Regions from separate parts of the Paenibacillus suaedae genome, predicted to be linked through region 1. Evidence: a T-box and tRNA genes for the amino acid it is inferred to sense, from the RefSeq annotation. Region 1 holds a T-box; the other holds one or more tRNA genes.
The links. The T-box of region 1 lies ahead of RQP50_RS26175 (valine--tRNA ligase). A T-box ahead of a tRNA ligase gene usually reads a tRNA of that ligase, here a tRNA-Val.

Region 1 (16,454 bases):
AAGCTGCCTGATCGACATGCGATGAAGCAGGCGGATATTAACCAACTGCTTGCTGATCTAGCACAGGAAGGAAACAGGGTCGTTCGCTTAAAGGGGGGCGATCCTTGTGTGTTCGGCAGAGTGGGAGAAGAAGCAGCTGTGCTGAAGCAGCATGGAGTTCCGTATGAGATCGTTCCGGGAGTCACCTCTGCTGTTGCGGTTCCTGCGTATGCGGGCATCCCTGTGACTCACAGGGACTACGCGTCTTCCTTTTGTGTAGTGACTGGACATGAGAACCCGGACAAGCTGGATGAGTTCATCGCGTGGGAGCAGATGACCCAATCTGCTGGAACTTTGCTGTTCCTTATGGGTATCGGCAAGCTGCGTGTAATAGCCGAACGATTGATGAGTCATGGGCGGGCAGCGGATACACCTGTTGCATTAGTGCGCTGGGGAACAAGAGTTGAGCAGCGCACGCTCGTAGGGACTCTAGCGACGATCGCGAATGAAGCAGAGCGTGCTCGCTTCGAGTCGCCGGCAGTCATTGTCGTGGGGGATGTTGTGAAGCTGCGAGAACAGCTAGCTTGGGCAGAGGAGCGACCGCTGTTCGGTAAGAGAGTACTTGTCACGAGGAGCCGTTCGCAGGCTAGCGAGCTTGTTAAGCCCATTGAGCAGCTTGGAGGGGAGACGTATGAATATCCCGTCATTGAGATGCGGGCGCCCGTCTCTCTTGGGAAACAGCAAGCGATTCATCAGGCTTTTATCCATGCACAGCAATATCAATGGCTAGTTCTGACGAGTGTGAATGGCGTCAAGTATTGGTTCCAACACTTGCAGGAGCAAGGGCAGGATATTCGCCAATGGGCGAATGTACGAATCGTAACGGTAGGCCCCAAGACTGCTGAAGCGCTTCGCGAATATGGAGTGCAGCCAGATGTATCTGCTGCTCAGTATAGCCAAGAAGGGGTATGGGATGCCATTCGTCCATTAATCTCGCCAGAAGAGCGCGTGCTTCTTGCACGGGGTGATCTGGCGCGCCCTTGGCTGAAGGAGATGCTGCAGCAGCATGGCCTGCTTGTGGATGAGGTCGATTTGTACGAGACTGTGCTGCCTGAGTACGATGATCCTTATTTAGTGGAATTGCTGGAAGAGAACGCGATTCATCTGATTACGTTTACAAGTTCCTCGACGGTTACGAACCTGATCGCCGCACTCGAACGCATGGGGGTTCCTGACCCTGTAGCGAAGCTTGGTGGCGCTCAAGTGGTGTGCATCGGGGAGATTACAGCGCGCACGGCGCGTGATGCAGGCTTGCAGGTTGCTGCAGTCGCAGAACGATCTACCATTAGCAGTATGGTGGACGAGATGTGCAGACTTAGCAGTGCTGACAAGGCGCATATACACATTCAAGGAGGTTGCTAACATGGTATTTCCAACTACAAGATTACGCCGCCTACGGAAGACGGCAGCTCTCCGCAATATGGTTCGCGAGACTGTATTGACAGTCAATGACTTAATTATGCCTATATTTGTGACGCATGGTACAGGGATTAAGGAAGAGATTAGCTCCATGCCGGGAGTTTATCATTTCTCCCTTGACCGTATGGATGAAGAAATAGACGAAATTGTTCAATTGGGTATACCAGCTATTGTGCTGTTTGGTGTCCCAGCTTCGAAGGATGCTGTCGGAAGCTCTGCATTCGCCACGGATGGAATCGTCCAACAAGCGACAAGACGAATTAAGGCGGCTCACCCTGACCTGCTTATTATTGCGGATACATGTCTATGCCAATATACCGATCATGGGCATTGTGGAATGGTTCATGTGCATGAAGTGAATGGATGCGAGGTAGGCGAGATTGATAATGACGAGTCGCTCGAGTACTTAGTGCGTACGGCGGTGTCTCAAGCAGAAGCGGGGGCTGATATTATAGCGCCATCCAATATGATGGATGGATTCGTGCATGCGATTCGTGCAGGTCTTGATGAGGCAGGTTATCATGATGTGCCAATCATGTCCTATTCGGTGAAGTATGCATCGGCATTCTATGGTCCATTCCGAGATGCGGCTCATTCCGCGCCTCAATTCGGTGATCGCAAGACTTATCAGATGGATCCTGCCAATGTGCGCGAAGCAATTCGTGAAGCAGAAGAGGACGTTCTGGAAGGCGCGGACATGCTTATGGTGAAGCCAGCCATGGCATACATGGATGTTATCCGTGTGATGAAGGATCAATTCGATTTGCCGCTAGTGGCTTACAATGTGAGCGGCGAGTATTCCATGGTGAAGGCAGCGAGCAAGCTTGGATGGGTTGATGAACGTGCTATTGTGAGCGAACTGCTGCTTGGTCTGAAGCGCGCGGGAACAGATATGATTATTACGTATCATGCGAAGGATGCTGCACGTTGGCTGTCTGAGCGAGCGTAACAATTGTTGCAGTGGGGCTTGATTAAAAGAAGCGACTTCTGTATAAATAGCAAACTCCCCGTGGCAAAGGTCGTTGAATGTGCCGACGGGGAGCTTGTCTACCCGATGTATGGAGCTAGCTAACGTAAGGACTCTGGAATAGTCGGGATACGTCCAGCGTGTATTCGGTCGGCTGCAGCGTCAGGATACGCTGATGCTCGAGATCACGAATCACTTGTTCTAATACGTTCCGATGTACGCCAGCAAGACCTGACATGGCATCAGCGTCGAAGGCGGCACGGATGTAGATTTTATCTCCGCGGCGCTCGCCTTGCTGCTGAGCGATGCGAACGATGTTCTTTACGATGCGGCTTGGTGCATCTAAGAACGTTAAGTCATAGACATATCCGTTCGTCGAGCGCAGTCGACCGCATAGTTGAATCATAACCTGCTTCGCAATATCGTAGTGGGCGCGCAGCAGTAAGTGGAAGCTCTCGGATGTGACGGTAAAGAGAACCGTATCCTCTAATGTCTCTGCTGTTGCAGAACGCGGCTTGCCATCAATAAGCGCAAGTTCGCCGAAGTTGTCGCCGCTCTGAAAGACAGAGAGGATCTTCTGCTGGCCTTTCTTGTTGGATGTGTATACTTTGACGGCACCGCGAAATACGATGCAGAATGTGTGCCCTGGATCTCCCTGCTGGAACAAGATCGTATGTGGGGCATACTCCCGGCGGGATGTGATGGACGATACGATTTCCAGCTGTTCATCAGTCAAATCAGAGAACAGTGGGACGCGTTTGAGCAATTCAATCATGACTTTCCCCTCTTTGCCAAGCCGATTTTTTATTAGTGTAACATAGAACAGAGGAATAAATAAGAAGGAGCAACCAACATGTCTGAAAAAAAATCTGGCCGTGTAGACACACGTTCGCAGGCAGCATTTGCAGAAGCAAAGAAATACATACCTGGCGGTGTGAACAGCCCTGTACGCGCATTCAAATCCGTCGGTCTGACACCCGCTTATATTGAACGGGCGGAAGGATCCCGGCTGTATGATATCGATGGCAATGTATTCGTAGATTATGTATGCTCATGGGGACCGCTAATTATGGGTCATGCGCATCCCGAAGTTGTGCGTGCGATCCAAGAGACGGCTGCGAAGGGTACAAGCTTCGGTGCGCCTACGGAGATCGAGACGGCTATGGCGAAACTGGTATGTGAGCGTGTACCTTCCGTAGACATCGTTCGTATGGTGAATTCCGGAACGGAAGCGACGATGAGTGCAATCCGATTGGCGCGCGGTATTACAAAGCGGAGTAAGATTGTGAAATTCGAGGGCTCTTACCATGGTCATGGAGACAGCCTGCTCATCAAGGCTGGTTCGGGTGTAGCGACATTGGGACTACCAGACAGCCCGGGGGTGCCTGAAGGGGTTGCCAGCAATACGATTGCGGTTCCGTATAATGATCTGGAAGCAGTGAAGCTGGCCTTTGATCGCTATGGCGAAGATATTGCCTGTGTCATTGTAGAGCCGGTTGCAGGCAATATGGGGGTTGTACCACCTCAGGAAGGGTTCTTGGAAGGCCTGCGGCATTTGACGGAGCAATATGGAAGTCTGCTTATTTTCGATGAGGTTATGACAGGATTCCGTGTGGGCTACAGCTGTGCGCAAGGGTTGTTTGGCGTCACACCGGACTTGACTTGCTTCGGCAAGGTTATCGGTGGTGGACTGCCAGTAGGTGCATACGGAGGCAAACGCGAGTACATGGAGCAAATTGCACCGAGTGGCCCAATCTATCAAGCAGGTACGCTTAGCGGCAACCCGCTGGCGATGGCTGCCGGTTATACGACATTGTCTTTGCTTACGCCGGAGGTGTATGCGGAACTGGATCGTAAGGGTGCCAAGCTTGAGGCAGGCTTTATCCGCAATGCGCAAGAACTGGGAGTGCCGTGTACAATCAACCGTGTTGGCTCGATGGTATGCCCATTCTTTACGAATGAGCCGGTAACGAATTTTGATACGGCTCGCACGTCCAATCAAGAGCTGTTCCGTACGTACTTTAAGCATCTACTCGATGAAGGGGTTAATGTAGCGCCTTCGCAATTCGAGGGGATGTTTGTGTCGGCGGCTCATACCGATGAGGACATTGAATTTACAATTCAAGCCAACTATGCTGCACTAAAGAAATCAATCTAAGTATATGCAGGCTTGAATATAGGATGGTATGGTCAATCTATACACATAAATAGGACGAATACGAGCCCGGCGATTCCGCGTTAGAAGTGGAGTGCCGGGCTTTGAAATGGATAGGAACGGAGGAGATGCGTCGTGACACGATATTGGAGACGCCAAGGAGAATGGATAGAATTCATGCCCGGCAAAGCTTCGCTTCAAGATGAACAATCTACACTGGCATGGCTGATTAGCGAGCTGCGTTTGCCAAAAAAATTCGTTCATAGAATGAATCATGCGGGAGATATTCGCACTGCAGGAGATAGGCTGCGTGTGAAATGGTTTGTTGCTGAATCGGATGCTTATGAGCCCGCTGACGCACCTGCCGAGGTGTTATATGAAGATGATGCTTGTCTGGTTGTATATAAGCCTGCAGGTATGGCGGTTCATCCAACGACACCCGAGCAGGATAAGAGGCGGGACAGTCTTGCCCATGCAGTGGCATGCCACTATCTATGGACGGGGCAGGCTTCCAAGGTGCTGCATATACATCGCTTAGATGTTGATACAACCGGGCCGGTGCTGTATGCGAAGCAGCCGTGTACACAAGTGATTCTGGATGAGATGATGCGCGAGAAGAAAATTGAGCGCATCTATCATGCGATTGTTCAGGGAACGCTGACGCCGGCTTCTGGAACGGTAGATGCGCCAATAGGGAAGGATCGTCATCATCGCGGCAAATATCGGGTAAGCGATAGCGGAGCTCCTGCGATTACCCACTATGAAACACTGCAGCCCGGCTCAGAGCTGTCCCTCGTGCGCCTAACGCTGGAGACGGGTCGGACACATCAAATTCGGGTGCATATGAGTGCAAAGGGGCATCCGCTTGCGGGAGATACGCAATATGGGGGCGATGGCAAGCTCATTAGCAGACAAGCGCTTCATGGGGAGAGTTTGCGCTTCATCCATCCGCTGTCAGGAGAACAGATTGTTGTAGACGCCCCGTGGCCTGAGGACATGTTGCGCTTGCGGCAAAAAATATAGTCATGCTCCTCTCTTTCCTCCCATATAGATGAAGTAGTGATACGAGTCTGACTTTGCGACTGTAGCTTAACATCGTTGCCATATCGCATGTACGCTGGTCACAAGGGAAGATGGCATATGAACTGCGGGAGGAGGAGCGGTCTGTGAACGAAGAATCATATGGATTGCGCTTTGATATTTATGAACGTGTGCACTTGTCCGACGAAGTGGTCGGCATTGATCAATTGGAAGAAGTGGAGTTGACACCGCACATTCAGGTCATTCCTGCTGGTGACCAGGTGACAGTGCGTGGCAGCTTGCTGCTGGCTGGGGCATATGTAGGTGCTGATGAACTGCGTAGCAGTCATTCGCTTGAGCATTGGATCCCTGTTGAAATCACACTCCCCTTAAATCGGGTGCGCAGCTTGGATGATATTTCGGTCGATATTGAGCACTTCGATGTAGACCTTTTATCAACACGTACATTAAATATTACAGGAATTTTATCGCTGCGCGGCATCTCAATGGAAAGCATAGAGCCAGCGGCTTGGGAGCCGGAGCAATTTACAGTTGTACATCAAACGGAGCTCGAGCACGATGGGGAAGAGCCAGCGTGGCTGCGTGACTACGGTACATATACACCGGCGTTCACGAAATCAGCAGAGCATGTGACTGAAGAAGTTGCAATTGAATCGGAAGTTGCAACTGAATCGGAAGTTGCGACTGAATCGAAAGTAGAAACAGAAGCTGATTATAGAGATTTCAGTCCTGTTAGGGCTTCAGAGGAACAGGAGCAAGAAGAACAAACAGAAGAACAGGCAGAGGAACAGGCAGAGGAACAGATGGAGGATCAGGCAGAAGAAGAGTTGGAAGAGAACTTCGATCGAGCTGCTGAAGACGTGGAGATTCGCGAAGTCGAAGGGGAAAGGATGCTGCCTGCACAAACCGATCATGATGCATTTGATGGAGATACTCCCCAATCTGAACGTATTCCGCTCACATGGAGTGGTTCTCAGTGGGCCAGAGAGACGCGAGATGAGGAAGAGCGGTTAGAGGTTCAGAGTGCCGAGGGGCAAGGCGAAGCAGGGCGAGCGCCGGGCAGAGCAAGTGCTGCTACGGATAGCGCAGAACACGAGCCAGCAGCGAAAATGACTCAGTTGGAGTCTCATTCACCAACCCTCTCGAATGAAGCAAATACGAATGAGCCTGTTGCGAGAAAGGAAAGTGTGCAATCCATCGAAGTAGATGCAGCTGTTCAATCAGAGGGTGAAGGTGAATCGCTCGCCTCGAATCAGGAAGTGGAGCGGGACGATATTGAAGCAGCTGCTCCATTGAATGAGCCGGAGGATGTTCCAGCAGCTGCCAAGCAGGAGATGAAGGTTGCAATCGGCAAGTCGAAAGCGAGCGAGCCGGAAGCAGCGGAACCAGTTGGATTCAGTTCGTTGCTGCAGAAGAAGCGGGAGTCTCAAGAACTGGAACGTATCCAGAAGGAAGAAGAGGCAGCGCAGCTAGCAGCAATGAATGAGGAGACAACTGGTGAGGAAGTAAAGTGGCAGTCGCTATTCCTGCAGCGTATTGATGATGAGCGGGCTTTCAAGAAGGTGCGCTTGTGTATTGTGCAGCGTTCTGAAACACTCGATACAATTGCTGACCGCTATTGCATGAATTCGAGAGAAATTGCGCTCTACAACCGCTTAGCGGAATCGGATATATCCGAAGGGCAAGTTCTGTATATTCCCACCTCGTAACGATATCTCCACTTCCTAATAGATAGGCAAGAAACCCGTATGGCTCAATGAGCGACGGGTTTCTTTGTGTCTGCATGCAGTTGTACAAGAGTACAAGCTTCAATATACATCCCACAAAAATCCAATGAAGATGAGGAATAATACAAATAGCAAAAATACGTCAAATGCTGTTGGCAGAAGCAACGTGCGAACAAATTGCAAGCAAATGATGGGGAAAAGAACCCCTTTAATGGAACCTCGAACACGACACCACCACCGTTCCATGTAAAACACCTCCTATAGTACATGTTATGAAAAATGAAAAACAGGATATGACTAATAGGGAAAGCATTTGTTAGTATCCTTTTGTGCTTCGTCTATTGACTCGCTCGGTATGCGAAGGTACAATATATCGTAAATGTTATTGTTTATTTTTATAAAGATCTGATTGAAAGACTATGAACAGGATTAGTAAGCGATTGGCCCCTTACAGAGAGCAGAGCGACACGGTGCAACGCCTGCAGGATTGTCCCGCGCTGAAGTCACCTGGGAGTTGCCCTTTTGAACGTGTCACGGTAATGTATGAACACGATGTTCATCATGTTCCGGATACGCTAGAATAGGCCGGCCGCAGCCGTTATTTGCAACTGAAGTGCCGCTCACACGATCTGTAAGATGTAAGGATCTGTACTGGGAGCGGAATAAAGGTGGTACCACGGAAGCTAAACCTTTCGTCCTTTGCGGCGTAAGGTTTTTTTATTTGCCTACGTAAGCGAATTGTCCTTGCAAATACCGAGCTATGCGCTTAGAGAAGCATGCATGGATCGAGCAGTATGATTTGCTTCGATTATATAGGCTGAACATTGTCGATTAGATACTCATGATTATGTAACGGAGGGATTTGCTTGGCAGAGAATCAAGAGCAACTGTCTATGCCTACGACGTATGATCCGAAGGCAGCGGAGCAGAAATGGTATGATTTCTGGATGAAAGGCGAGTATTTTAAAGCAGGTGAACGCAAGGATGCTGAACCATTCACAATCGTAATCCCGCCTCCGAACGTTACGGGTATGCTGCATATTGGTCATGCACTTGACTTTACATTGCAGGATATTTTGATTCGTTTCAAGCGGATGCAAGGATATGATGCTTTGTGGCTTCCAGGTTCTGACCATGCAGGTATTGCAACGCAGACGAAGGTAGAGCAGAAGCTGCGCGAAGAAGGAATCACACGCTATGATCTTGGGCGTGAAGCATTCTTGGAGCGTGTATGGGATTGGAAAGAGTTGTATGCGAATACGATTCGTGAGCAATGGGCGAAGATGGGACTGTCATTGGACTTCTCCCGTGAGCGCTTTACGCTGGACGAGGGTCTGTCTCGTGCGGTTCGCCAAGTATTCGTGAAGCTCTATGAGAAAGGTCTCATCTACCGCGGTAAGTATATTATCAACTGGGATCCGGCAGCACGTACGGCATTGTCTGATATCGAAGTTGAATATAAGGAAGTGCAGGGGCATCTCTATCACCTGCAATATCCTCTGAAGGATGGCAGCGGCACAATCACTGTGGCGACAACACGTCCAGAGACGATGCTTGGCGATACAGCAGTAGCTGTACACCCTAAGGATGAGCGCTATAAGCATATGATTGGCAAAATGCTGGTACTGCCGATTGTTGGCAGAGAGATTCCGGTCATTGCTGATGATTATGTAGATAAAGACTTCGGAAGTGGTGCGGTTAAGATTACGCCAGCCCATGATCCGAATGACTTCGAAATGGGACTCCGCCATCAACTGCCGCAAATTACGGTAATGGATGAGTCCGGTAAAATGAACGAGCTGGCTGGTCAATATCAAGGGCTTGATCGTGCAGATTGCCGCAAGCAGATCGTGAAGGATTTGCAAGAACAAGGCGTGCTGATCAAGATTGAAGATCATGTGCATCAAGTTGGTCACAGCGAGCGCAGCGGCGCAGTTGTAGAGCCGTATTTGTCTACGCAATGGTTCGTGAAGATGAAGCCGCTCGCGGAGCGTGCAATCGAAGCACAGAAGTCTGGCAAAGGTGTTAATTTTGTGCCTGATCGCTTCGAGAAGACATATTTGCATTGGATTGAGAATGTACGCGACTGGTGTATTTCCCGCCAGCTATGGTGGGGACATCGCATCCCTGCATGGTACTGTGAGGATTGCGGACACATTCATGTTGCAGAAGAAGACGCGGCTGCATGTACGTCATGCGGAAGCAACCACTTGAAGCAGGATGAAGATGTACTCGATACATGGTTCAGCTCTGCATTGTGGCCGTTCTCCACACTTGGATGGCCAGAACAGACAGAAGATCTGAAGCGCTACTATCCAACGAATGTGCTCGTTACAGGCTATGACATCATTTACTTCTGGGTATCCCGCATGATCTTTACGGCGTTGGAATTTACAGACGAAATTCCGTTCAAGGATGTGCTGATGCACGGCTTGGTGCGTGATGCTGATGGTAAGAAAATGTCCAAATCGCTTGGGAATGGTGTCGATCCGCTTGAAGTTATCGAGAAGTACGGTGCTGATGCAATGCGCTTCATGATTTCGACGAGCAGTACACCAGGCCAAGACTTGCGCTTCCGCTGGGAACGTGTAGAACAGGCTCGCAATTTTGCCAATAAGATTTGGAATGCATCCCGTTTCGCTCTGATGAACTTGGAAGGGTTCACTTATGCGGATATCGACATCACAGGCGAATTGGGCACAGCTGACCGCTGGATTCTCCACCGTATGAACGAGACTGCCCGCGAAATTACTCGCTTGATGGATGCCTATGAGTTCGGCGAAACAGGCCGTGTACTCAATAACTTCATCTGGGACGATCTGTGCGATTGGTATATTGAATTTGCGAAGCTTAGCTTGTATGGCTCGAATGAGCAAGCGAAGAAGAAGACGCAATCCGTTCTGGCTTACGTGCTTGACCGTACAATGCGCATGATCCATCCGTTCATGCCGTACATCTCAGAGGAAATTTGGCAGCATCTGCCGCACTCCGGCGAGACGGTAACACTTGCGGAATGGCCAGTATACCGTGCTGAATTCGAAGCGCCTGAGGCGGTTCGCGAGATGACACTTCTTATGGATATGATTCGCGCAGTACGCAATATTCGTGCTGAAGTGAACGTTCCGATGAGCAAGAAGGTAGAATTGATTGTGAAGCCGACTGATCGTATGGTAGAAGCGAACATTACGAACAACCTTGAGTTCGTGGAACGCTTCTGCGGTACTTCGAAGCTGGAGGTAAGCATAGAAGCTGCTGCTCCGAACAAAGCGATGACCGCTATTGTGACAGGAGCCGAGTTGTACTTGCCGCTCGCTGGCCTTCTTGACATTGATCAGGAGATTGCACGTCTTCAAAAAGAAGTCGAGCACCTGAACAAAGAAGTGGAGCGTGTCGATAAGAAGCTTGCTAATCAAGGTTTCATCGCGAAGGCGCCTGCTTCGGTCATTGATGAAGAGCGTGCCAAGCAGCGTGATTACAGTGAGAAGAGAGACAAAGTACTGGCGCGTATTACCGAATTGAAAGAAGCGTAATCAACCTGTGCGATATGTACGACCGATCCGGACGTGAGCGCTGTCTCATGCCGGTTCGGTCGTTTAATGACATCTGATAAAGGATGAGGAACTATGCCTACGACAAGCGAGACGGAAGCAACCGATTTTCCTTTTGTTCGGGTAGAAGACGCAATTGATTGGATTAATTCTTTAATTCCTTTTGGAATCCGTCCTGGATTGGATCGGATCGAACTGTTGATGGAGCGGTTAGGTTCTCCGCACCGTCGCTTGAAGTTCATTCATGTTGCGGGCACAAATGGTAAAGGCTCGACCTGTGCGATGTTAACAAGTGTCTTGCTTGCTAACGGATATGATGTCGGCACATTTACTTCTCCTTATATTGAGAAGTATACGAATCGTTTAAAGTACAACAACGAGGACATTCCTGAAGATACGCTGCTTCAACTTGTGAACAAGCTGAAGCCGTTGGTGGATGAAATCGCACAAACGCCGCTCGGTTCGCCGACGACGTTTGAAGTATCAACTGCGCTCGCCATTATGTACTATGCGACAGTGACGTTCCCGGATGTCGTCGTATGGGAAACAGGACTTGGCGGACGGCTTGATGTAACGAACATCGTGACGCCGATCGTATCGATTATTACGAATATCGGCCATGATCACATGGACATACTTGGGGATACGATTGAGAAGATTGCTGCCGAGAAAGCAGGAATTATTAAACCAGGGGTGCCAGCGGTGACGACGGTGGAGCAGCCAGAAGCGCTTGAAGTGATTAAGCAGGCTGCTGAGAAAAACCAATCTACGCTGTATGTCATGAACGAACAGTTCCGGGTGGAACTGCTCCATGCGATTGAAAATGAACAGAACTTCACATTCTTCGGCCCATTCCGTTCGATGGAAGGAATGTCGCTCACGATGAACGGAGCACATCAGTTGAAGAATGCGGCCGCCTCATTAATGGCGCTTGAAGTGCTGCGACAATATATGGCTTTCATGCTAGAGGATGCTACCACGCAAGAAGGACTGAAGCGTGCAGCATGGCCAGGGCGCTTAGAGATGGTATGCGAGAAGCCTCGCATGCTGCTCGATGGAGCGCATAATCCGGAGGGGGCAGCGACGCTTGCACAAGCGCTGCGCGATACGTACCGGTATGAACGGCTTCATATTATGATGGGTATGCTGTCGACAAAGCATCATCCCGATGTTCTACGACATATACTACCTTTAGCAGATACCGTTATTTTTACAGAACCAGATTTCCGCAAGAAGATGGATGCGGAGAGCTTGAAACATATTGCCGAGCAAGTGATGGAGGGCGAGGGCGATATACAATGTCCAACCATTCTTGTAGAGCCGGATTGGCATAAGGCTTTGGAACAGCTACAAGCGATGACAGAGCCAGGAGATTTAGCAGTAGTTACGGGGACATTATATCTGATTGCAGACGTGCGTTCTTTCGTTCTGCATCGGACCGAATCTGAAAAGGGTTGGTGAGTTCGTTTTGAATACGACGGAACATATTCATTTTATCGGCATCGGGGGCTATGGGATGAGCGCCATCGCTCGTGTCATGCTGGAAATGGGGTACACCGTCACGGGGTCCGATGTGGCCGAACAGGATTTGACGGAAAAGTTACGCAAAAAGGGAGCGACTGTACATATCGGGCATGACCCTGCCTATGTTCAGAACGCAGACACAGTAGTATACTCTACGGCTTGTCCGAAAGATAATGTAGAGCGAGTTGCAGCTGAACAGCAAGGGATTCCAGTCATTCACCGCTCACAGATGCTGGCGCGCTTGCTGAATGCGAAGAAAGGCATCGCTGTAGCTGGTGCTCACGGGAAGACGACGACATCTTCCATGATTGCTTTTGTCATGGAACGCTGTGGCGTAGATCCGACTTATATTATTGGTGGCGAAGTGACGAACCTAGGAACGAACGCCCAAGCAGGAAATAGTGAATATGTAGTAGCTGAGGCGGATGAGAGTGATGGCTCCTTCTTGAATTATCACCCTCATATAGCGGTTGTACTTAACATAGAGGCAGATCATTTGGAGAATTATGGCGGGGATTTCGAGCGATTGAAGGAAGCTTATGTACAGTTCCTATCACAAGTAAATCCGGAAGGATGCTCTGTAGTGTGTGCGGATGATCCGATTGTTGGTTCTATGCTTCCAAACTTGGGCGCAGGTGTTGTGACATACGGCATTGAGCAAGCGGCTGATTATACAGCTACAGAGATTATCGCGGAAGATCGCGGCATGACCTTTACGATGAATCATCAAGGCAAGGCGCTTGGCACAGTACAATTGTCTATTCCAGGTACGCATAATGTGTTGAATGCAATGGCGACCATTATTGTTGCTATGCGTGCAGGCATTCCGTTTGAACAGGCATCTACTGCCATCGTGGACTTTATTGGCGCTAAGCGCCGTTTCCAAGTAATTGGGGAAGAGCAGGGCGTACTTGTTGTAGATGACTATGCTCACCATCCGACGGAGATTGAGGCAACACTTACTGCTGCCAAAGCAACAAACCGTCGTATTGTTGCCGTATTTCAGCCGCAGCGTTATTCGCGGACTTATTTCCTGTTCGATCAGTTCAGCCGCGCATTTGAGGGTGCAGATGAACTGATTCTGACAGATATCTACTCTCCAGCTGGGGAGAAGCCGATTGAAGGGGTACACTCTTCGAAACTGGTTGACCGGATTCGCGAAAACAGCAACAGCAACGCACAGTACATTGCGGATAAGAATGATGCATTAGAGCATCTGAAATCAATTGTGAAGTCCGGAGATTTGGTAATCACAATGGGTGCAGGTGATATTTGGAAGACAGCGCGTGACTTAACTGAGGCATTGAAATCGTAGTATCTCTGGCAGTAAGTCAGCGATGTTCCAACAGTGGGATGTAAGTCTGTAAACAACTAGAATAGCAAGAAAAGATCGAGCTGGGGGTCAGGATTTTGGCCCTTCGTTCGATCTTTTTTTCTGTTGACTTATTGTCTTTGTCTGAGTGGATTACACAAGTCTAATAGCAACTACAGCTGCAAATAGAATACGACGGATAAAGAAAAAGCCCCGGCGCTGTACACGTAATCGGAAGGAGATAAGCCCCGAGGATAAGATTCTGCCAACCAGTACTTCTCCAGTAAACAGAACGACAATCACGCGACGGCCGATATTTCGTCTAACGAATCGACGTACCTCAGCTGGGGTCAAACGCAAGTTGCTTTTCTTGCTTTTCTTGCTGTTCATTCTATTCCCTCCTTTGCTGCGGGATTGTATATCATATGCTAGCGTTGCAAGATTTGATAGGACGCATATAGGAGGACGGACGCACTTTCTAGCCAATAATTTGTAAGGTAGGTTCTATTGGATTCGAATCTAGCATAAATCTACTAGTAACCAATAGGACAAGGTAGGTGTTCGGATATGACCAACATGCGAACGAAGATGACGTTTCGATTCGATGATTCCCAGCCTGTGAAGGATAAACATGAGATTCAGGGCATAGAGGCGAGCAAGAAGAAAGAGCGGCTTACAGATTGGGAGGAGATGTCTGATGGTACGATTGTGAATGGGGCTTCAGTTGAGCGGGCGAGCGTATCGGAACTTGAAGAGTATAGTGAATCAACTCTTATAGAGAATCGGCATCATATAGAAAAGGTCGATATAGATGATCCGAACAATGACCGGGAACAAGAAAAGGTTGAGAGCGAAGATGAACGAGTGGAGCGCTGGATTCGGGAGTCGGATCGTCAGCCTGAATGTGACATTCCGAAGAACGGTTATGCGATCCCAACCTCTATTGAAGATCCTGCCTCTAGTTCACTTAGTGATCAAGGCGAGTTGTTATGGCATGGTATTCATACACGTTCTCGCAAGCCCCCGGTGTGGAGAGTCGTTGCTTCCGTTGCGGGCGCGCTCGCAACGGGTGCCTTGTTCGGATTTCTCGCTCTGTCTCTATTCAAGGGCGAAGTATCGATGCCTAATCCAAGTGATGCAATTCCAGTATTCGCGAATGATAAGCAAGGAAAAGGTGGAGAGCCAGCATCTAAGGACACGGCATTGAACGAACAGGGAACGGTGAAGGCAGGGGATTCAGGAAGCAAGTCCTCATCTACTAGCAATGGAGGGAATTCGGCTGCAGCCGCAGCAGGTCTGTATGTGACGGATGTGAATATTCCAGAGAAAGTGTTTTACATGCTGCAATATGGTGTGTTCGCTCAGGAAGAAGGGGCTCAGAAGGCAGCGGCGGAGCTGAGAGAACTCGGGCTGGCTGCGATGGAGGAGAAGTCAGAGCAGCATCGCGTGTATGCCGCGATAGCACCTTCGAAGGAGGATGCGATGGGGTTGAGCGCGTTGCTGAAGAACAAGCAGGTGGACTTGTATGTGAGAACCTTGAACCGTCCGGCGATTACAAAGTTGGCATTCCAAGGTGACTCAGCCTCCGTGGAGCAATTTTTAGGCCAAAGTGACGTGGTGAATGAATGGTTAATGTCTCAATCGATTGCGTATTTAGAAAAAACCAATACCGAAGCATTCACTCAAGAGATCACGGAACAGCTTCGGAAGGAGCATCAGAAGTGGACACAGCAAATGAGCACCGTGCAAAAAGGGATTCCCGACCAGTCCAAGAAAGCTTGGACGGAGCTGGTTCAGAGCATGAACACAGCAATCAGTGCAGTGAATGAGTATAATAAGCAGCCTTCGTCCTCGCATTTATGGAGTATCCAGCAGGCGGTTATGCATTATCGGAATGCAGAGGCGGTTTGGTTGGGTACGATGAAGGTGTAGCTGAGAGCGGAATAGATCACATGCCAATTATATTGTTGGGAACAGAGTCTTTTGATAGGAGCGTAGCTCTTTGAAGGGGCTCTGTTTTGTATATAAGAACTTGCATTCGCATTGTTGTGAGGGGAAGGATAGAAAACTGCATGAATTTGGGATTGTTGCATAGATTACCATAAATTGTTCATCTAAATCTTGCAAAGATCATCATTTGAATGTTTGTTTCGACAGCCAGTTACGCGTATAATAGAACAGTGTCAAAAAATGGCGAGGAGCGACTACGAAAATGAGTATATCCAAATTTGAGCGACCAACGATCGTAATGGCTTCCTCCTCACCACGGAGACAAGAGCTTGTCCGTTCACTCGGTCTTCCTTATGTCGTACATCCTAGCAATGCAGACGAGACAGTGGATCCCAATCTGGATCCTGACTGTATTGTTGAGACGCTGGCACTGCGCAAGGCACAGGCTGTAGCAGATGTCCGCAAGGCGGCTGGTGAGCACGGTATTGTCATCGGTTCAGACACCATTGTCGTCTTGGATGGCGAAGTGCTGGGCAAGCCAGTGAATGAAGAGGATGCGGTTCGTATGTTGACTAGGCTGCAGGGAAGATCGCACAAGGTGTATACCGGCGTGGCGATGATTGATTCAGCGGACGAACATACAGAAGTTGCGCATGGTGTAACCACAGTCCATATGAAGCCATGGACAGATGAACAGATACATCGCTATGTTGCAACTGGTGAACCAATGGACAAGGCAGGGGCCTATGGGATTCAAGGAATTGGCTCAACA
Region 2 (16,454 bases), on a different contig from region 1:
TCCAATCCTGCCAGCGTAAAGGTAACAAAGAAGGACAATACATACAAATACTTCATTCGTCCCGTAAAGGCTGTCCAGCGTGAAGGAGCCGATTCGAGGCTTCCCTTGCGCTCCTCAGGAGTCAGCGATTCCTTAAGTAATACGAAGCCTAGCACGCATGTGATAAATGTCAATGCTGAAGCTGCAAAAAAGGGCGTATTATAACCGTATCTGCTTAAAATACCGCCAAAGGCTGGCCCAAATGTAAAACCTAGCCCAATCGACATTCCAACAAAGGCCATACCCTTCGTGCGTTGCTCAGGTGTCGTGATATCGGCGACGTAGGCAACAATAACTGAAGCTACAGCACCAGAGAAGATGCCTCCCAATGCGCGGGAAACATACATCATCCAAAGCTCACCATTCGCTAATCCGAACAGCAGATAACTTATACTGAACCCGAGAGTCCCGATAAGGATGATGGGACGCCGACCAACCTTCTCCGACAATGCTCCCCATATTGGAGACACCACGAACGCAATTAATGAATAGATCGAGAGCATAAGCCCCAAATGAAATTCATTGGCGCCTGCATTCGTTATCATTCGAGGCAGAACCGGAATCACGATACCGAAGCCAATGAACACCATCATCAGCATGAACATGACAACGGACATTTTCTTTTTCATGACAATTCCCTCCGATATGTACATCCTATCACACCATACCTTGAAACGAAAATGAATAAAGTGCGAATACTTATTCATGCTCCCCCCCTTACTATAGAGGAAAAAGATCTTGCATTCCGGGTCGTTTTTGTTAAACTAAACCTTGTTTGCGCAGGACACGCCATGCGCAGCTTAGTAGATTGCCAACATGAAAGGTTGTGATACGGCGATGAACCATCATCGGACGCCCTTATTTACCGCACTTACGGAACATGCCTCCAATAATCCGGTGCAGTTCCACATTCCAGGTCATAAAAAAGGCGCAGGGACAGATGCAGAATTCCGAAGCTTTATCGGAGATCAGGCGCTCTCTATAGATCTGATTAACATTGCTCCGCTTGATGACTTGCACCAGCCTACGAGCGTCATCGCCGAGGCGCAGCAACTTGCTGCTGACGCACTAGGTGCCGATTATACGCTCTTCAGCGTACAAGGCACAAGCAGCGCAATCATGACAATGATTATGTCCGTATGCTCTCCAGGAGATAAAATCCTGGTTCCACGCAATGTTCATAAATCGATCATGTCCGCCATTATTTTCGCCGGTGCAAAGCCTGTATTCGTCTCGCCAGCGCGCGATGCGAATTTAGGAATCGATCACGGCATCACAACCAGCTCGGTACGCAGAGCCTTGGAGAAACACCCAGATACGAAAGCAGTGCTCGTCATTAATCCAACGTACTTTGGGATTTGCGCGAACTTGAAGGAGATTGTCGACTTAGCACATTCTTACGATATTCCTGTACTTGTTGATGAAGCACATGGTGTTCTTATTCATTTCCACGAAAAGCTGCCGATGTCAGCCATGCAGGCCGGTGCCGATATGGCTGCGACAAGTGTGCATAAGCTGGGCGGTTCCCTAACCCAGAGTTCTGTGCTTAATGTAAATACGAAAAATGGACTCGTGAATCATCAGCGTGTACAAACCATATTCAGCATGCTGACAACGACTTCCACTTCCTATATATTGCTGGCATCTTTGGATACATCCCGTCGCAACTTGGCTCTTAACGGTCATGAAATGGCGGAACACACCATTGAGCTGGCCGAATTTGCCCGCCAGCAAATTAATGAAATTCCTAGCCTGTACTGTTTTGGCGAAGAGATTCTCGGCGGAGAAGCGACTTACAGCTATGATCCGACGAAACTGACCATTCATGTCCGCCATTTGGGGATAACCGGTTATGAAACGGAGAACTGGCTGCGGGAGCACTACAACATCGAAGTCGAACTGAGCGATATGTACAATATTCTCTGTCTCGTCACGCCGGGCGACTCCAAGGAGACGATCAACATTCTGCTCCGCGCATTGCGCGACTTGTCCAGTCTTCACCATGAACGCAATGAAGTACAGGAGCTCGTCGTCAAAATTCCGGAGATTCCGCAGTTGTCCCTCATACCGCGCGATGCCTTCTATGCGGATACTGAGGTCATACCTTTTAAGGAGTCTGCAGGACGAATTATTGCAGAATTTATATACGTTTATCCGCCTGGCATTCCGATCTTGCTTCCAGGCGAAGTCATCTCGCAAGAAAACATCAACTATATTCGTGATCACGTCGATATTGGGCTTCCGGTCAAGGGACCAGAAGATCGCAATATTGAATTTGTTAAGGTTATTCGTGAGGAACGCGCGATCTTCTAATACACAATACAGGGTGCCCCGATATGGGGCACCCTGTATTCATTCTCTGCAGGATCATTCAGTATTGATCCTGCACCTCGAGTGGATGTATTCGCGTAAGCAACAGCTGCGCCGCTTCACTTGCCGCCTCAGCATGAGGCAAATTGAATTTGACTTGGAGAATTTCTGGACGCAAATCATCCGCGCATAATAATGTCGAGCGACCAGTCTGCATACATACAACTAATGTCTTGCCGATAAAATGATCGGAATAAATGAGTGCGAAATCATAACGAATCTGTTCTGTGGCCCAACCGACAAAGGTAACATTTGCTTGCTCCGAAACTTCATACAAATGGTCAAACATCGCACACCTCCTCGGGATATCCTTTTCCAAGAACACAAACCATTTAATGGTTATACGATCGAGTATAACATAAATCGCGTTCCTAGAACAAGATTCGAACTTTCATTCCATGTAAATATTGCCATCACATTCAGTCAAATGGTATGATGTAAGCGATTCGTGCTATAAGTAGAAGATGTCCCAAGGGGAGGATAGATTCGATGAGTCAAAGCGCATTCATTACGTTTGTCGATGGTTCGGAGGTTGCGTCCATTACATTAGATGAATTGAAGGGCCAACTTCTCCATTACCGGGAACAAACCCAATTAACCGGAGAACAATTAGGCTGGGATTATGCCGAGGCTGCCTTTCCATATACAATTGAAACAAAGCCCGGGCAAGAGCAGGAATGGTTCTATTTAAAAGGTTCCAATCCATTATATCGACATATCGTATTTGGTGTTGGCGAGAAAGAGGATTCCCGCCGCTACGTCCAAATGGTTCTGCCTGACGATGCCACTCACGGAGACAAGGCCAAAGGGAACGAGTTGTGCAAATATTTGGCGAAAAAGTGGAAAGCGGAACTTACGCTGTTCAACGGTAGAATTATGTATTACAATCCACGCAAATAAGAGCATCTATAAGAATATCCCAATTGATCCGCTCCGAACGGAATCATGCTCTAAAAAAGAACAAGCCCCGGAATTCTCCGGAGCTTGTTCCATACCTGTATATTGGCAGAGCGAATGAATTACTCGCCTTGCTCAGCTACCAATTCGTTGTATGCTTGCTGTACGCGTTCCCACTCAGCGTCATCTTCGATAGGAAGCATTGCCATTTCTTCGCCTTGCTCTTCCAGACGTACGATAATGCCGTCCGCTTCTGGATCGTTGCGTTGGAGAAGAAGTGCATATAGCTGCTCGTCGACGTTGAACGTCTCGACCATCGTCATGTCGATTTCGTTGCCGTCTTCGTCTACCATTGTAATAATCAATTCATGATCGTGATCGTGGTCGTGATCATGATCGTGTCCACATCCGCAATCATGGTTATGTTCGCTCATGAGTAAATCTCCTTTATGTTCAGGTAGTGGTTATACTCACGTATCGTACCACTTTCTGCGAAAGAGGTCAACGAACGCCTACTCGCTTCAGTATGTATAATAACCAAAAGCTAAAGTTTAGATATTGCAGGCAACTTTTTCTGCGATATAAGGGTGAATTCACCATTCTTCTGTCTCAAATAACAAGAGATCATATAGTCGCCCTTGGCCTTGAAATCATACTTATGCTCATTCGTACGGAACCAGAAATTATCTTCATTTGTTGGAACACTCGATTCCTGAAGCTCCGTTGTCTTCCCTTTCGGATCTGTGATCGTAATCTTGATCGCATCAACTGTCGACTGCAAACTGTCAACTTGGACGAATACTGTAAAGGAGGTCTTCCCCGTCTCGACTTTGCCAAATGTTTTATTGTCCTTGAACAGCAGCAAGTCCACATTAGGCTTGTCAATTACAACCTTCTTATTGGCATCATCCCAGAATATAAATGCCTGAAGTGCTTCTTGTATTTGTCGTACAGACAAATAAGCACGTCCATCTATCATATACCCGCCTTCATTTACCGCATTCCCATTCAGAACAACATCAATCTTCTCAGCCACTGGAGCGGCTTGCGCAGAACTAGGTGCGACATCTGTCTGTGCCGATGCATACGCTCCACCCACAATAGAACCAAGCAGAACGAATGCTGCAAGTCTCCTGCATTTCATCTCGTTACCCCCAAATTTCTTTGTTGTAAAGTTATACTCCAATCATGCTTTAGAGTTGCGCCTAATTCGCAAATAACTCTCATGTGCATTCATACTATCATGAACAAAGCCATGAACTATTTCGCCCGCAAAAACTTGTGGTATCCCAGCAATGCTCTCACCCTTCCTTCATATGCCGCAAATCCTCATATAACCGGCTCCATGGAAAGTTAGGGCCTGGACAGTTCGCTTTTCTTATGGCATCGATCTGAAAATGTCCCAACACATGTTCATAATCCAAGGAGATCCAATGTCCCCACTTCTCCATTACATATCGTTGTATATAACGATGCAAACGAAGACATGCCTGATACTGTTCGTCTGTCAGCAGCCCGTCCATTCCTTCATGCTCGATTGATACCGCATATCGATTAGGATTCATTCCTTTTTCACGTACAACAAAAGCAGGCGCTAAGGCAATTCGTTCTCCTTCTAGTCCTTGTGAGAATGCCATTCGCTCAATGGATACATATTGATGAATTGTCCCATTCTTGGACACTGCAAAATGAGCTGAAGAAATCTTGTTGTCAGGACATGTGTACCATGCATCTAGACTCGTTAAGCTCTGAGCAGAAATATGATTCACAATAATTGCAGGGATCTCCCCCTTGCGATCACTCGAATTGGTATGCTCATTTCCCTTCCATACAATCTCCAACTGCATCACGATCCCCCCATTGTTCAATAGGTAAGACGATTGTAAGTGATTCGCGCGATCCGGAAATCCATTATGTCCCGGGAAATGATTGGGTGTGCAACAGACATGTTATCACCCCGGGAACATGTACCCTATTGTAGGGTAGAGACAATTAGCCGCCCAGTTTGGTACGGGTTAATATACAGGGAACGCCATTTCCAACTGCGCCTGGCTGAGACATCCGCTCCACATAATCCATCCCGCGCATGCAGGGTGTCTTACACACTTCACACCGATCTGAAGTTACTATTTTCATCGTGAACTGTTCACGACCAGGCTGTAAACTCGTCTTCTTTTTGCCCTTCCCCTTCGTCATGCCCTTCACCCGCTTCATGTGCATTTCACGTTGCCTGCCGCTTCCGGCCGAACCTGATTATTGCACATTATGCAGATTGCGCTGCCTTGCTTGTGCATTTATCCCAGACATGGTACAGTATAGGCGTAATTCTAGCCTTGTCAGCCAATAGGAGGATGAAGATGAACCTTCACATACAAATGTTAGGGACAGGCAGTGCATTTGCCAAATCATACTTCAATAACAACGGATTACTTTACTCTGGTGGATTCACACTGCTCATCGATTGTGGAATTACGGCACCGATGGCTCTACACCATTTGAATAAGTCATTCTCTGACATCGATGGTGTTCTTATCTCTCATATTCATGCTGATCATGTTGGGGGATTAGAAGAATTGGCCTTCCAGATGAAGTTCAAATATGGACGTAAGCCAAAACTGTACATAGCTTCTCCACTCGTATCCGTATTATGGGAGCATACATTAAAGGGTGGACTAACCCAAGAGGGAATAAGCTGCTTAGAGGATGTATTCGATGTACATGCAATAGAGCCAGGGCAGCCATATGACATTGCAGCGGGTCTTACCGTCGAATTATTAGAGACTCCACATATTGAAGGCAAGCGCAGCTTCTCTCTTCTTATCAACAATCATTTTTTCTACAGCGCTGATATGCAGTTCCAGCCGGAACTGCTTCACCACTTAGTTGAACAGCGTGGAGTAACCACCATCTTCCATGACTGTCAATTAGGTGGGAATGGAGAGGTTCATGCGACATTGGCAGAGCTCTTGACGCTTCCAGATACACTGCAGAAGCTTACCTTCCTCATGCACTATGGAGATGGACGGCCGCAGTACGAAGGGCATACTGGCGCCATGTCCTTTGTCGATCAACACCAGCTCTATACAATCGAATAATACACCAAAGAGCACTTTACAACGACCCAATTTGGCCGCTGCAAGTGCTCTTTCGTTATGTCTTCTATACCGTTATTGGAAAGTCGGCAAATTATCCAGATTGTTGCTAGGATCACCATCAGCATCTCCACGAAGATAAGTACCGCCGTCTCTTCCCTTGAAGGCATTCACACCCGCAATTTCTCCATTTTGCACGGCTTGAAGAGCCTGCTCGTAATTTAAGATTCGGCCTGTATTCGTTTGGAACGCCGTTAGATCCCCGTCCCCATTCTTCTGAACAGCTACAATGGATTCTCGCTGTGACATGCGAACATCATCCTCCTAACTATATACATCCTACATTAGATGCGTTTGTTAGGTAGAGTGTCCATAACCCACAACTTTTATGAACCGAAAATCGGTACAACGAATTACAGCTTCTTCTCCATGCGAATATGAGGAATACCCGCATCCAAGAATGGCTCCTCTGACACTGTCTCATACCCTAAAGAATGATAGAACCCTTCCGCTTGGCACTGACCGTCCAGCACGCATTTCTCCACACCGTGTTTCCGGGCGATTTGCTCCAGACCTACCATTAAAACTCTTCCAATCCCTTTCCCGCGGAATGGCTTTCTTACTGCAATACGCTGCATCTTAGCAGTGAATTCATCCAACAGCTTCACTCGTCCTGTTGCAGCGTACTGTCCGTCTGACATCAGCAGGACGTGAAAGGCCGGAGCATCCAAGTTATCGTACTCGTCACATTCTTCTTCTTCCGGTACATGTTGCTCAGCAACGAATACTTCCTTTCGTATCGCAATACACTCGTCCAATTGTTCCTGTGTCTTAACCTCAATGATTTCAGCAGCCACTCCCGATCACCTCCGAATGAAATGTTGCAACAGCGATTATGTATAATATCTTAGCTGCTGCAAACGAATTTATATTATACAAAAAAATGAATTTCATGTATAGTTGCAATAACGGACACGCTTACATTAGCAAGGGGGTACACGATGGATCCGATACTGGCTACAGTAATCGCAGTTGTTGTCATGGTAGTAGGCATGGTGCTTCTGCTTCTCTACGTGACGAAGAAAGCCTACGCACGTAAATGGGATGCAGAAGAGCCTATAGACAGCACAGCTAGGCAGCCCAATCATTCATCCAACACAGATTAATGAAGCATAATGAACGACATTTATGAAGAAAACAGCCCTGGAGATCCTTAGGATCTCTAGGGCTGTCGGCCACTTGTATGGTTATACTCTAGGGCTCATACACTTCCTCAATAATTGGCTTGCCATACACATCCTCATAGATCGGTATCTTCTTCTCTACAGGATCAATCCCAGGATAGAAGCGACTTGCGTCGACAGCGTTCATACTAAGCCCAACAAGCAGGACGCCCGTGATGATTCCGGCCAACATTACCACGCCTATTACGTTCCATCGTCTACGCATGCTGCTACCCCCGCTAACAACACTAATAACTTCACGATATAGCCCCTATTCTCACCGTAAAGTTAATCCCTTAAACATCTCATGCCCTTGCTCATGACTTCATTCCTTCTTGCTGGTATCCTCTTCAACTGAGCGAAGCCATACAAATTGCTCATCATGCTTTGTACTATCAAAGATGAGAAGCTTGGATAAAAACCAACAGACAACCGCTACGATCCCGAACACACCGATTATCCATACACTCAATTCGGCTCCCATAACCCAACCTCCTCCGCTTGTCCCCATTCAATAGCGAAACATTCGTTATACCTTCACTATATGAAAGCAGTTGCAAGTTTAGTTCTTGCAATTACGAACAAAATAAAAAAGCATCCATCACCCGTTAGATACGAATGAAAGATGCTTGGTCTTGTAATAATATATATTTGGAGGCACACACACTCGCTTCCCCTGCAAACAAGGCATGACGGACTTGATCACCTCAGAGAAATCAATGAAAATAGGCAGTGAATGAGTTATATTAAACTATATCATTGATCTTATTTTTCTTAATGCATGATGTTGACAAATATAGTGGTTTTGTATCATCTGTCGCATCACTTTCATTGAGCAAAGAGGATTCTGCTGCAGGTTTGCACTGTTCAAAGGAATAGAAATAGAAAAAGCCTTGAGAATCAAGGCTTTTGATGTTAAAAGTATGGTGATCTGTAGTGGGCTCGAACCACTGACCCCCACCCTGTCAAGATGGTGCTCTCCCAGCTGAGCTAACAGATCATGTTTATTAACAAATTTAATATAACATCAATATATTACCATGTCAATTACTAGAGCTAACTTTTCCAAAATGATCGGCAGCCACATGAACCACTTTCACAGTTATCGCTCACACCTTCTTACAAGCATACAACAACTTACTATTCCATGAAAGCAGTTCACGATGACGCCTATTCCTTATTTAGATATTAGGGACTTGCCAGTCGATCTCCTGCTCGCCCCATTCGCGCAGCTTATTATTAATTTTCGAGTACGGCTTGCTCCCAAAGAACCCACGATGTGCAGACAATGGACTTGGATGCGGCGCTTGTACAATATAATGCTTTGACAAATCAATCATGCTCGCCTTCGCTTGTGCATGGCTTCCCCATAGAACAAATATGATTGGGCGATCTCTTTCATTCAACAATTGAATGATACGATCGGTGAACTTCTCCCAGCCCTTCCCCCGATGTGATGCTGCTTGTCCTTGTTCGACGGTCAGTACTGTGTTAAGCATAAGGACGCCTTGCTTGGCCCAGTGCAGCAAGCTTCCGTTGTTCGGCATCTTCAGACCAACATCTGCTGCGCCCTCTTTGAACATGTTCTGAAGTGAAGGCGGCAGCTTAACACCCGGTTGAACGGAAAAGCTTAATCCATGAGCTTGTCCTGGCCCATGATAAGGATCTTGCCCAACGATGACAATCTTCGTATCCGCATAGGACGTCGCATTCAACGCAGAAAATATAAGTTCATATGGCGGATAAATGACTGCACACTCGTATTCTTCTCGAAGCCAGCCCCACAGCTGCTTGAAATATGGCTGTCTAACTTCCTCATGAAGCAATTCCGCCCAATCATTCTGTACATGCATTCCCACTGTACATTCCCCTTCCATGTTGGTATCTATCAGTCTATTACGATTATTATGTAATCCTCAAATCATTTCACATTTCATATTAAAAAAGAGTATAAAGCAAAAAACTCCTCACTTGTTCAAGGCTTGAACAGGAAAGGAGTTCTCATCATCAATACGTGGTGCCGAGGACCGGGATCGAACCGGTACGGTAGTCACCTACCGCAGGATTTTAAGTCCTGTGCGTCTGCCAATTCCGCCACCCCGGCATATTTGCCACATCGTCATGTGGTTCAATATGCTGCATCATTGCGCACTACAGGCTGCTCATCCACTTTCGCTTCAAAACACTGTACATCGCAACCGACAAGATATAATATATCATACGCCTTCATATGATGTCAACACTAAATTTATCAATGTGAATGTTCGCAATTGAACATTCATCATCTGGCCTTTTTCCTCCTATTGAATTATCTCCACACCAACTTTGTTACCATTATTTTCATTGGAATATTTGGCATTTGTCGTACAATAGAACTACTACCATCTAGGAGGATCCGGGCAGTGAAGCGAATGACTACCCTACTATGTGTTTCTTTCTTACTCCTTTCAGGCTGTTCTAGCATCTCGCAATCCTCATATGACGATGTGGTATCTGCGAACGAGAACCTGACCGCTAAAGTAAGAAATCTGCAACAGGAAAATACACAATTGAAAGGTACAATTAACGAGTTAAAGAAAGAAATCGATGATATCAAAAATGGAGCTGACCGCATGCTTGCCGGAGCGAAGGATAGTCTTACTAAAGGGGCATTAGGCAACGCAAAGGACAAACTAAATGCTTTAATGATGAAACATCCCGGAAGCAAGGAAGCAGGCATCGCCAAAACATTGATTTCGCAAATTGAAGAAAAAGAGCGTAAGAAGATCGAGGCCGAGCAGTTGGAGAAAAAACGTAAACAAGCGGCGGAAGAAAAGCGCTTGGCGCAAGCACTATCTAAGATGAGAAAAAGTGTAGATGAAGTCAAAAGTATTACCTGGTATTATGACAAAACTTCACCTCACTATGCGAATGAGAACAGTTTCTTCTTATATATAGGGGAAGAAGCAAATATATCTTGGCTGCGGTTGCGTATTCAATACGAAGCTGAAAATTGGCTGTTCATCGAGAAATACACACTGAAAGTCGATGATAAGACCTATACCATCTACCCAAATAGCGATGAGATCATCCGAGATAATAATACCCGAATCTGGGAATGGGCCGACGTCTCTCCATCTGAATCAGATATCTCAATGATTCGCGCCATTATTAAATCAAAGAAAACCATCATTCGCCATGAAGGCGATACCTATTATGATGACCGTACGATAACAAAAAAAGAAAAAACCGCACTTCAAAATGTCCTCGATGCCTACGATGCGTTGCAAAAAAGAAAATAGCGACACAAAAAAGGAAGCCCTCCGCGAAACGTTGCAAAGTGGGCTTCCTTAGATCCTAAATAATAAAAAAACACCTATCTCATGCAAATCTAGCAAACTGCTAGAACTGATGATGAAAGATGCACTTTACAAAACTATGTATCTATGAAATTAGAATTGGTGGGCCCTGAGGGACTCGAACCCCCGACCAATCGGTTATGAGCCGACCGCTCTAACCAACTGAGCTAAGGGCCCTCACCATTGCAATTTCATGAGGTTTGGTTGCGGGGGCAGGATTTGAACCTACGACCTTCGGGTTATGAGCCCGACGAGCTACCAGACTGCTCCACCCCGCGATATGATTCAACAGCTGAACTTCTTCAGCAGCGACAAGTATTACTATACAATAGTTGCATATGTTCAGTCAAGAGAAAAATTAAAATAGTTTGAATTTATTGTACATAATGGGCTAAGGAAGAAATCGCACCCCGTATTTTCCTCTACGTGATCGATATACTTCAATCTCCTTCATTGCCTCATATCCATAAATCCAAGCATCATGCTCAAGCCGCTGCTGCAAACAACGAGCTTGAAATCTGGAATCGTACAACTTGCCCCAATAGACCCAATGCACTTTATCACCCTTTTCTTGTCATCAGCATCCTCCCCTTCCCCCTACTATTCCCCAATCGTGCAAAAAAGAACCGGCAAGCTCACTTGGAGCCACCGATTCTTCCTGCATTACGATGATTAGCCCTTGTATACGTTTCCTGGAGGAGTATCATTACCGTTCGGATTCTTTTTCGCTTGAATTAAAATTTGGTTCCCTTTTGTTTCCCATTCCTTCAAGGCATCCGAAACGGATTTCTTCTTCTCGATCACTTGTTGCATCAACTCCGTACCAAGCTGATTGATCTGCCAGTAGCTTCCGTCCATCATGAACTTCTCCATATCTGTCTTTGTAGGAGGAACCGGCTTTGTTTTGTAGAACGCACTTACGTTAATGTTAGTGCCATCCTTAGGCTTAATGTACTTTTGACGAGATACCATTTCCCAACTGCTGCGGGAACGAAGCTTAGCCCAATCTTCACTATTAATAAACTTCATGAATTCCCAAGCATCGTCTGGGTTAGCTGCTTTTTGATTGATTGCAAAAATATTATACAGCTGAGAACCGCCAGATACTCCAGGAGATTCTGGATGTGACGGAATGGTTACAACATCCCAATCAAACTTCGTAAAGCCTTTGATTTTGTCAGCATTCTTCATGGCATCTGACAATTCCGTATTAATGTAATTATAGTCTCCGATCGCCATAGCAACCTTCCCGGACAGGAAGTTATCATGTCCGAACGGATTTTCATTTTCCGGCGTTTGAACAGGCATTTCAGTACTGTTGGCAGGTGGGACGATTTTCTTGATCGCCAGATCACTTACCGTTGTCCATACTTTTTCCCATTGCGGCGTGTTTACCGTCATCTTCTCGCCTTTTTCATCGAACATACGAAGATTTAATGGCGGAATATATAAGTTCATCATATCGCTAAACACATCGGAGCCATTATAACGATTGAAGCTGAAACCATATTTGCGATCTGCTCCGTCACCTTTCGATAGGTTAGCCGCGAGCGTAAATACTTGATCCCATGTCATATTATCAGTCGGCGGTGCAATGCCTGCATCACTGAAGAGCTTCTTGTTGAAGAACAGTGCATTCGAGGAGAATGTAGGCGCAAGACCATACAAGCTGTTGTCTCCCATTGCTTTTATCCCATCAATAACCGTTGGGACAAAGTCGGACAAATCAATACTGTCCTTCTGTACAAGCGGATCAAGCTGCTTCAACATTCCATCTTCCACGAGCTTACGGAACTGGAACGAATCCGTGACGATGATGTCAACTGGATTAGCAGAATTCAGCAGTTTTTTCATCGCTTCATAGCGATCCGGCTGTTTCTTCGGATCTCCGGAATTATCATAACGCATATCTGCACCATCAAGTGCTGGAACAAGCTCAATACGGATTCCTTTATGTGTAATTTCAAATGTATCAGTCCATTGCTGACGGAAATAGGTGTCGTCGTATCCTCCATACTGCATTCCAATACGCAATACTCGCTCTTGTCCTGGAACAACCTCATCTTTGTTCGTACAAGCAGCCAGCATTGGGATAATCATCGTCAATACCAGTGTAATCGTCAATAATTTACGTACCCAGTTTTTTTTCATCTGGTTACTCCTCCAATTCCTTAGGTGTGCGGATAATAATTTTGTCTCCGTCTAATTCCATAGATGCCTTGTCTTGAATATCGAGAGCTTCCAAATACTCCTTTGGCACTTGCAATCGACCGACTCGATCAACTACCACGTAGGCTTCATGATGATCCTGAAGCCCGAATCCTTCCTCACCTCCACCAGCATCCAAATTCGGATTACGCTTGATGAATTCTGTGCTAGTTAAGCCGTCACGTATGGCAACGACACGATCCACCTTCCCTGCAAGCGACAAATCATGGGTTACGATGACCACTGTTACCCCTAATTCCCTACTCATACGGCGGAAAATATTCATGATCATATCTGATGTCTGCGTATCCACAGATCCAGTAGGTTCGTCGGCAAGCAGCATTTGTGGACGATTCGCAAGTGAAATCGCAATGGCCACCCGCTGCTGCTCACCGCCTGATAGCTGTTGCAGCTTATTGTGCATGCGATGACTTAGCCCAACCCATTCAAGCAGTTCCTTCGCATATTTGCGATCCATCTTGCCGGCCAGCATCATTGGCACTTCAACATTCTCCAACGCTGTCAAATAAGGAAGCAAGTTGCGCGCATTGTTCTGCCAGATAAATCCGACAGTATCCCGCTTGTATTCAACAAGCTCTTTATCCGAAATTTTAAGCAGATCCCACTTCCCTACCTGAACGGAGCCGGCGGATGGCCGATCCAACCCGCCGAGTATGTTCAGAAGTGTCGATTTCCCGCTGCCGCTGTTGCCGATAATCGCCATCAGCTCGCCTTGCTTAACAGACAAGTTCAGCCCTTGCAAGGCAACAACTTCAATATCATCTGTTTTGAAAATTTTAACTAGCCCTTCACAATGTATCACCGATTAACGCTCCTCTCCCATCTTCACGGCTTGATGGACACGTAGACGACGAATATGCATGAACAACAAGGTCGCCCCAGTAAAGATCATCACGCCAACGACGATGTACAGTTGGATCGTATCTCGTGATTCAAATACAATCCGGAATGGCGGCACCTGCATCTTGGAGCTTTCTGCCGTCTGTAGGAATGGCAGGAACAAGCGGCTCGCCACCTTCCCAAGCAAAATGCCAAGCAGGATAGAAAGCCCTGCTGTAAATAGCTGTTCCAGCAGCAGCATACCGGTTAGTTGTCTGCGCGACAACCCCATTGCGCGCAAAATCCCGAACTGAAGCACACGTCTTGTCAAGTTAAAGAACCAGAACAACAAATATCCAATCAAGGAGATAATGACGGATATTAAGAAGCCCATACTCAGAATGCCAAATACGCCGCCCCGGGTAGGATGCTTGCTCTGTGTTGCAAGCTCGCTTCGTACATCCGTCACGCTGAATATTTCTATCCCTTTCTTTTGCAGTTCTGTAATGACAGGGCCTAGCGGTGCTTTGTCCTTCATTTTCAACCATACTTCATACGGTGTGATTGGTACTTGATCATAAATATAATCTAAGTTCGCAATAAAGAACGGTTTCTCGTCTGGATACATACTCGGCCAATATGGGAGTACCCCAACAATTACGAATTCAACCAACTGCTCCCCAAATCCGATGGAGATGATGTCGCCTTCCTTCAATTGATACTGCTTCGCGACATTGCTCGGGATAATCACAGCGGATTCCGTATACTTCCCTAGTGCATCCAAATAGCGGAACGGATGGTTTGGGAACAAGTCCTGACGGAACCAGGCAACCTTCGAGAAGTCGACATTGTCGATTCCCATAATCTCACCTTGACCGATTGAACGTCCGGAAATGATAACATTCCCCTTCGTCTTCAGCACTCGTGCGGCTCCTTCAACACCCGGCATCTTTTTGAAGAGCTCGAACGGCGGCTCCGTATAAATCGTCTTGCCCGCCTTCGGCGGTTGGTTGCCACCACCACCTTGCCCTGGATTGCCGCCTCCATTGTTTCCTTTGCCTTTATCCTTATCTCTAATAATCTCTTGTTCAGATTCCCATACCGTTTGGACAATGACATCCGTACCATATTTGTACAAGGTGCGTTCTGTCGAGTTAATGTCAATCGTGCGAGCTGCCGACGCATTGTATACGCCAAGACCAAGTGTAAGAATAAGCAGAATCATAAGCGGATAATACGTCTTGGCAGAACGGGACAACTGCGTAAGCGTCAAATATAGCGGAACTGGCAGCAGCTTTCCGCCAATCCACTGCACGATTTTAAGAATAAGCGGGAACAATCGTAAAAAGAACAGTCCGCACGCAAAAATCGCGAGTGCCGGCACAAAAAATAGAAATGGCTGTACTTGCAGCTGATCAGAGCTCACTCCTGATTGGAATGTCAACAACTGTCTCTCATTAAGCAGGTAATAGCCATAACCCGCCAAGCCCAGCAGCAGGACATCAAGGAACCAGCGCTGCCATACAGGCTTGCGGTCTGATCGTGCCATCTTCTGCTTCAAGTTCACGATAGATGAACGAGCGAAGACTACTGCTGGTATAATGCTTGCGAACAAGGCAATGACAACTGCAGCCACGCCAAACAAAACAGCATCTGTCGTAAATCCTACCGGAATAGACTTCCGATTTACGAACTCCAGGAAGCCGTTCGCTGAGCCTATTGACTTCGCCATAAACCAGCCGAATATAGGGGCCAATGCCAGAGCCAACAAGCCGAGAATGATTCCTTCCAATAGATAAAGCCATATAATCTGCCGCGTACTTGCTCCACGGCTTCGCAGCACAGCAATATCACTTTGCTGCTTCTCTAGCGATTGACTTGCATTCATCGCAATATAATAGAACACCATTGCAATCATCGGTGCAGCAAGCGTGAACAGCATCATTTGCAACTGTACGCTCTGACTGCGGAATTCATTCAATACCTTCGCGAAGGAGATCTCCACTTGCGTTCCCTTCAGCTTCTGGTACAAATCAATATTCAAGCGTTCCAGCATAGAGCTAAGTGAGGACAACTGACTTGTCTTTACCTCGCGCAGATCAAACGCATAATACCAGCTGGATACAGAGATCGGCAGCTTTTTCTGTTCCATCAAATGATCGAACGTTGCCGGTGAGACGTACAAGGAATTCATCATTCCTTCTAAGCCCTGGAACCAATAAGCACTCGTATCTTCTTTCGGCTTAAAAGTACCTACCAACTTAACCTTCAGCACGGTATCCGTGCCGGTTACTGGGTATTCAAGCTCGTCACCAATATGGAGATCATTGCGGTACATGGCTTCCTCCATCATGACAACCTGCAATGTCCCATTCTGCTCGCCATCTTCATATTCCTTACCCAGTGTCCACTCTACTCGGTCGTTCAAATCGGATAAAGAGCCAAGC

Region 2: it has a tRNA-Val gene. The T-box ahead of RQP50_RS26175 (valine--tRNA ligase) is inferred to sense a tRNA for this amino acid. The anticodon was not compared.

What each region holds. Positions count from the first base shown of each region.
Region 1 covers NZ_JAVYAA010000008.1:274,841-291,294, forward strand. The annotation lists gene cobA (uroporphyrinogen-III C-methyltransferase) at 1-1,401, shown strand, start outside; gene hemB (porphobilinogen synthase) at 1,403-2,407, shown strand; gene RQP50_RS26150 (Crp/Fnr family transcriptional regulator) at 2,523-3,200, opposite strand; gene hemL (glutamate-1-semialdehyde 2,1-aminomutase) at 3,279-4,583, shown strand; gene RQP50_RS26160 (RluA family pseudouridine synthase) at 4,716-5,603, shown strand; gene RQP50_RS26165 (LysM peptidoglycan-binding domain-containing protein) at 5,747-7,330, shown strand; gene RQP50_RS26170 (hypothetical protein) at 7,430-7,594, opposite strand; T-box leader at 7,759-8,051, shown strand; gene RQP50_RS26175 (valine--tRNA ligase) at 8,242-10,878, shown strand; gene RQP50_RS26180 (bifunctional folylpolyglutamate synthase/dihydrofolate synthase) at 10,972-12,357, shown strand; gene murC (UDP-N-acetylmuramate--L-alanine ligase) at 12,365-13,735, shown strand; gene RQP50_RS26190 (hypothetical protein) at 13,886-14,122, opposite strand; gene RQP50_RS26195 (SPOR domain-containing protein) at 14,300-15,664, shown strand; gene RQP50_RS26200 (Maf family protein) at 15,945-16,454, shown strand, end outside.
Region 2 covers NZ_JAVYAA010000002.1:860,866-877,319, forward strand. The annotation lists gene RQP50_RS11705 (MFS transporter) at 1-668, opposite strand, end outside; gene RQP50_RS11710 (aminotransferase class I/II-fold pyridoxal phosphate-dependent enzyme) at 877-2,352, shown strand; gene RQP50_RS11715 (DUF3055 domain-containing protein) at 2,411-2,698, opposite strand; gene RQP50_RS11720 (DUF1885 family protein) at 2,899-3,309, shown strand; gene RQP50_RS11725 (DUF1292 domain-containing protein) at 3,429-3,740, opposite strand; gene RQP50_RS11730 (stalk domain-containing protein) at 3,851-4,450, opposite strand; gene RQP50_RS11735 (N-acetylmuramoyl-L-alanine amidase) at 4,608-5,153, opposite strand; gene RQP50_RS11740 (hypothetical protein) at 5,299-5,502, opposite strand; gene RQP50_RS11745 (MBL fold metallo-hydrolase) at 5,664-6,401, shown strand; gene RQP50_RS11750 (DUF3892 domain-containing protein) at 6,474-6,707, opposite strand; gene RQP50_RS11755 (GNAT family N-acetyltransferase) at 6,812-7,255, opposite strand; gene RQP50_RS11760 (hypothetical protein) at 7,400-7,564, shown strand; gene RQP50_RS11765 (hypothetical protein) at 7,653-7,847, opposite strand; gene RQP50_RS11770 (hypothetical protein) at 7,947-8,105, opposite strand; tRNA gene RQP50_RS11775 (tRNA-Val) at 8,546-8,621, opposite strand; gene RQP50_RS11780 (uracil-DNA glycosylase) at 8,803-9,474, opposite strand; tRNA gene RQP50_RS11785 (tRNA-Leu) at 9,637-9,725, opposite strand; gene RQP50_RS11790 (hypothetical protein) at 10,024-10,902, shown strand; tRNA gene RQP50_RS11795 (tRNA-Ile) at 11,060-11,136, opposite strand; tRNA gene RQP50_RS11800 (tRNA-Met) at 11,161-11,237, opposite strand; gene RQP50_RS11805 (ABC transporter substrate-binding protein) at 11,632-13,110, opposite strand; gene RQP50_RS11810 (ABC transporter ATP-binding protein) at 13,115-13,990, opposite strand; gene RQP50_RS11815 (FtsX-like permease family protein) at 13,994-16,454, opposite strand, start outside.